Glaciimonas sp. CA11.2: one gene and its partner. The protein of the gene in region 1 interacts with the protein of each later gene in a pairwise test. Links are inferred from orthologs where the notes say so. Each region holds a gene or a part of one and is shown in the gene's direction. Other genes may lie near its edges.

Region 1 (2,922 bases):
GCAATCATACCCAGCAGTGCGGTGACACACCCTTGTCACTGCACTGCAGTAATACAAAACTTTACTTCTTCTAGATTGCGTTGTTTGTTGCCCCATTGGGAACACACGACACTACAGTTTATGCCTGATGACCATAGCGAGTTGGTACCACCCCTTCCCATCCCGAACAGGACCGTGAAACGACTTTGCGCCGATGATAGTGCTGCAACCAGTGTGAAAGTAGGTCATCGTCAGGCTCTTATTAGAAAACCCTCCCCGAGTAATCGGGGAGGGTTTTTGCTTTGCAGAAACGATTTATGCAATGACAACACCCAACACCCAACACCCAACACCCAACCAACACACACCAACACACACCAACACACACCAACATTAACTACGCATCATCACCCCGCGCGCCGATAAGATGTAGTCTGCAAGACAAATTCCCTCAGTGCCAACAGTCAAACTCAACCCTACAGCCTCACATTTCGCCACGCTCTCCCAATCTTGAGATACTTAGGTAAGCAATCTCGTCCTATTTATAGTGGTAACGATTTTTTTATAAAAACTATAGCCACCAACCGGTAATCACTGGGCCATAAGCCATTAAGTCACATCCCACTACACCAAAATAATTGCCTCCCGCCGTGTTTGGAAAGATATCTGTCACCGCCCTTTGATCAAGCCTGCCTTCACCAAACTTTACTTTACGATCATTCTTTAAACCCAATCGATCAATGTCTCGTCATTCTGGTTTGATTTGTAAGTTAACATCGCGAAATTGTCATGCATTTTTCTTGGAAATCCCGAAAGACAACTTTGCGCACAATAATCTACCCTGATAATAATGCCTTATAAGTTACTTAGCGCCCGACGATCCTGTGGAGGCATCGTTTATGTAAAAAAAATTTACGAGAGCATTAAGAGACAGCATATTTTCGCCAACGTGTGAACCGCATGAGCAATGACGTCATCCAGTTAAATAGCAATGCCTAGAATATCTATATCCAAAATACGCTACTAAGCAAAACAACAAACAGACAACTACTGGGTTTTTAACCAGTTGTCCTGTATGATTTCGTATAAATTAAGACTAAGGTGCTACTAAGATGATAGGTCGTCTCTCCGGGATTTTACTTGAGAAAAATCCGCCGCAATTAATAGTTGATTGCAATGGCGTCGGCTATGAAGTAGGAGTACCCATGAGCACCTTTTACAATCTTCCCGCAATTGGAGAAAGGGTCGTCTTATTGACACATTTGGCCATACGAGAAGATGCGCATGTACTGTTTGGATTCGGCACCGCGGAAGAGCGCAACGTTTTTAAACAACTAATCAAAATTAGTGGAGTAGGTGCGCGTATGGCGCTCTCAATTTTGTCTGGAATGTCAGTTCACGACTTAGCACAGGCGATCACGTTGCAAGAGGCGGGACGCTTGACCAAGGTTCCTGGCATTGGCAAAAAAACTGCAGAACGTTTATTGCTGGAGTTAAAAGGAAAACTAGGTGCTGATATTGGCGCGGTCGGAGGACACCCCGTTAACGTTGTGACGGGTGATATTTTGAATGCGTTGGTTGCGTTAGGTTATTCCGATAAAGAGGCATCGCTAGCTTTAAAGCAAATACCAGAGGACATTACAGTATCCGACGGTATTAAATTGGCACTGAAGGCGTTATCCAAATTGTAATGTTATTTTATTAATGCTAATTTTCGCAATAAGCCGATGAGTATCAAATTTTCCCTCATTCAGATATGGCCGTAGCAAGCTTATCTAAACTACGACATCTAAACCTTTCAGTCCGGCTACAATTCGATCATGAGCATTCAAACCGACGACTTTACCGAGCAGCGAATTATCGCGGCCACTCCGGCCTCTCCAAACGAAGAGGCAATTGAACGTGCGCTGCGACCAAAGCATTTAGATGAATATGTAGGGCAGCAAAAAATTCGTGAGCAGTTGGAAATTTTTATTACTGCTGCTCGCCAACGTAAAGAGGCATTGGATCATACCTTGCTGTTTGGACCTCCAGGGCTGGGAAAAACTACTCTAGCCCACATCATCGCCCGTGAAATGGGTGTTAATTTACGCCAAACATCAGGTCCGGTCCTTGAGCGAGCGGGAGATTTAGCTGCGTTATTGACGAATCTCGAAGCAAATGATGTTCTTTTTATTGACGAAATTCATCGGCTTTCACCGGTCGTAGAGGAAATTCTTTATCCTGCTCTTGAGGATTATCAAATAGATATTATGATCGGAGAAGGTCCAGCCGCACGCTCCGTCCGGCTCGACTTGCAACCTTTTACGTTGGTTGGTGCGACGACTCGTGCGGGAATGTTAACAAATCCGCTGCGGGATCGTTTTGGCATCGTTGCCAGATTGGAATTTTATACGCCGGAAGAATTAACCAGAATTGTTACGCGCAGTTCGGCTTTACTCAACGCGCCAATAGTCGGGGATGGCGCGTTTGAAATTGCTAAGCGCAGCCGTGGTACGCCACGTATCGCCAATCGACTTTTAAGACGTGTTCGAGACTATGCCGAGGTAAAGGGAAATGGTGAAATAACTAAAGCCATCGCCGATGCCGCGTTAGTTATGCTAGATGTTGATCCAGTCGGATTCGATGTAATGGATCGTAAATTGCTCGAAGCTGTGCTCTTTAAATTTGGTGGTGGCCCGGTTGGTCTTGATAATTTGGCCGCAGCAATAGGCGAAGAGCGTGACACTATTGAAGACGTGCTGGAGCCCTATTTGATACAGCAAGGCTTCTTGCAGCGGACGCCGCGAGGTAGGATCGCGACTCCTGCTGCCTATGCGCACTTTGGTGTTAGTGCGCCGCAGACCGGTCCCAACGGCGAACTTTGGGGCCAAAATTAACAACCCCTCGGGCGGAGATGCTTCCGGCGCAAAAATGTCAACTTTCCAGATATGGATTGACGCT
Region 2 (2,890 bases), 1.2 Mb from region 1 along the record:
CGGCGTTTTATCGCGACATTCAACCGATTGAAGGCGCGCTGGCGAATTATCGTCAATTGCAGGGAAAAGAACTATCCTTCAACAACATCGCCGATGCCGATGCTGCGTGGGAATGTGTAAAGAGTTTCGACGAAACGGCTTGTGTCATCGTAAAACATGCGAATCCATGCGGTGTGGCGGTTGGCACGTCCACGTTAGAGGCTTACAGTAAAGCATTGCAAACCGATCCGACCTCGGCTTTCGGCGGCATTATTGCGTTTAATCAACAGGTCGACGGTAATGCGGCTGAAGCAGTCGCCAAACAATTTGTTGAAGTCGTCATTGCGCCATCGTTTACGGATCAAGCCAAGCAAATTTTCGCTGCCAAACAAAATGTTCGCGTTTTGGAAATTCCACTCGGTAACGCACGTAATATCCATGACATTAAGCGTGTCGGTGGCGGCTTGCTGGTGCAAGCACCAGATGCAAAAAATGTTACCTTGGCAGAAATCAAGGTAGCCAGCAAAAAACAACCGACTCCTCAACAGTTGCAAGACCTGATGTTTGCCTGGCGCGTTGCCAAGTTCGTTAAATCGAACGCCATTGTTTTTTGTGGAAATGGCATGACGCTGGGTGTTGGCGCTGGTCAGATGAGTCGGGTCGATTCTGCACGCATCGCATCGATCAAAGCCCAAAACGGCGGGTTGTCGCTGGTCGGCTCGGCGGTTGCTTCAGACGCGTTCTTCCCGTTCCGTGATGGCCTCGATGTTGTTGTTAACGCTGGCGCCACCTGTGTGATTCAGCCAGGTGGTTCGATGCGCGACCAGGAAGTGATTGATGCTGCCGATGAACATGGCGTCGTCATGCTATTGACTGGCATTCGCCATTTCCGTCATTAAGTTGCCGCTAACAAGTTGCTGTAACCGACTAAGTTAATCGACTAAGTTAATCCGAGATAGCAACAAGGTAGTTGTTATAAACTTCGCAGCCATCTTGACCGGTCGTTTTATCCGGTCTGGTTGGTTGTAATCAATGAGCGTATTCAGCGGGCACGAAGGCCTGGCTTGAGTTTTCGCACGACGATTTATCGATCCGTATGATTTACACAGATAGAAGCTTTGCTGAGGTAGTCCGTTAACTATGAGAATCCTCGGTATTGATCCCGGTTTGCGTACCACTGGCTTTGGCGTTATTGACAAGCAAGGACACAAACTTGCCTACGTGGCATCCGGCACGATCAAGACACCGGACGCCAGTTTGCCGGAGCGTCTGAAAGTTATTTTGGCCAGTGTCTCCGAAGTGGTAAAGACTTATTCGCCGGACTGCTCGGCAATAGAGATCGTTTTTGTTAATGTAAATCCACAATCCACGCTGCTACTGGGTCAGGCCCGTGGTGCTGCAATTTGCGCGCTGGTTAGTGCTGATTTACCTGTCGCCGAATATACCGCTTTGCAAATCAAGCAAGCGGTAGCGGGGCACGGTAAAGCACAAAAGCAACAAGTCCAGGATATGGTCCAACGTTTACTGTCTCTGCCGGGTTTGCCGGGGACTGATGCTGCCGACGCCCTGGCCGTAGCGATTTGTCATGCGCACTCGGGGGATGCACTTGCAGCACTGGCGGCGCTTGCACCCTCGTTGGCGAAAAAAGGATTACGTGTAAAGGGTGGTCGTTTGATCGGGTAAATACCTTCGGTGTACTCAGGGCACTGGAAAGCGATACGACCGTCATTTTTTTGCCGAATTGGTGATAATCTTATTTTTGCAATATCGTTTTAATCTTGGCTTCAGTTTACCTTAATGTGTTTTTCTTCATGCTTTTTCTATTTTTTTCGCTATCCCAAAATCTGACTTCTTCCTCTGTCCTTTTTACCCTCCCAATTTGAATTGCTTATTGACTCGGCGCACCTGCGATGAACTCTTCTTTTCGAGTTTGTGTCCAGTTGTGGTCAAAATCCGAATTGCATTAGTCAAAAAATGCACAATTTAAGAGCGCATAAGACACCACTAAACACATGTGTTTATCTCATAAGAAACTTTTATAGTATTCGGTAAGTCCTTCATTAATAGAGGTATTTGGTTTTTTGTGGTTTCGAGGTTTTGTCGGCAAAGTTACGCTAAGTCATTGACTTTACACAAAAATTTGCAATTTACATGGACTAAATGGCTTGACCTCTTATAAGGCATACTCTAAAGTGGGTGGCAGTGTGAAAAAGTGTGTTTTTGTGGGGCGTTTTTGTTGCTCATAAAAACATTTTTTGCGCTGTTCACAGTATTCAACAAGGAGTCTGCGGTGTTTCAGGGTGCGTCAGCATTAAATCTCGATGCGAAAGGACGGATGTCAGTACCGTCAAAGCATCGTGACGCGCTGACCGTTCAATGCGAGGGTCGCCTGACCGTCACCAAACACCCGCACGGCTGCCTGCTTCTATTTCCACGTCCGACATGGGAGACCCACCGCGAGAAAATAGCGGCGTGGCCAATGTCGGCGCGTGCCTGGCAACGTATTTTTCTTGGAAATGCTTCTGATGTTGAACTCGATTCTGCCGGGCGCATTTTGATCGCTCCGGAATTACGCGTCGCAGTTGGTCTATCGCGAGAAGTAATGTTGTTAGGTATGGGAAGCCATTTCGAGATTTGGGATGCAGCCAAACTGGCTGAAAGCGAGTCGCAAGCAGTTGCGGCTGGCATGCCCGATGTTTTAAGTAACTTTTCATTCTGACGGCGCCAAGATGACTGAACAATCGGTGCCCGAATTCCAGCACCGCACGGTGTTGCTGGATGAGGCTGTAGAAGCATTAAACATTGTTGGACCACGTGCCGATGGCGTGTATGTCGACGGTACCTTTGGCCGTGGTGGACATAGCCGCAAAATTTTAGAAAGCCTTGGACCGATGGGGCGTCTGATTGCGTT

What was found. Proteins that work in one complex are often made in the same cells at the same time.
Region 2: the proteins of ruvA (region 1) and ruvC interact in binary tests that used the Escherichia coli proteins (3 or more experiments, as listed by UniProt). The link is inferred for Glaciimonas sp. CA11.2 from one-to-one orthologs.

The regions. Positions count from the first base shown.
Region 1 is NZ_JAVIWL010000001.1:1,005,107-1,008,028, reverse strand. Bases 35-2,880 are described here. They hold ruvA (Holliday junction branch migration protein RuvA), read left to right. Parts: upstream 35-1,091; coding sequence 1,092-1,670; downstream 1,671-2,880. Other genes in these bases: ruvB (Holliday junction branch migration DNA helicase RuvB), read left to right, coding at 1,800-2,858. Outside these bases: RGU75_RS04275 (YaiI/YqxD family protein), read left to right, coding at 2,893-2,922. UniProt on the Escherichia coli protein: The RuvA-RuvB-RuvC complex processes Holliday junction (HJ) DNA during genetic recombination and DNA repair.
Region 2 is NZ_JAVIWL010000001.1:2,242,320-2,245,209, forward strand. Bases 77-2,890 are described here. They hold ruvC (crossover junction endodeoxyribonuclease RuvC), read left to right. Parts: upstream 77-1,119; coding sequence 1,120-1,662; downstream 1,663-2,890. Other genes in these bases: purH (bifunctional phosphoribosylaminoimidazolecarboxamide formyltransferase/IMP cyclohydrolase), read left to right, coding at 77-878; mraZ (division/cell wall cluster transcriptional repressor MraZ), read left to right, coding at 2,270-2,698; rsmH (16S rRNA (cytosine(1402)-N(4))-methyltransferase RsmH), read left to right, coding at 2,709-2,890. Outside these bases: more of purH, read left to right, coding at 1-76.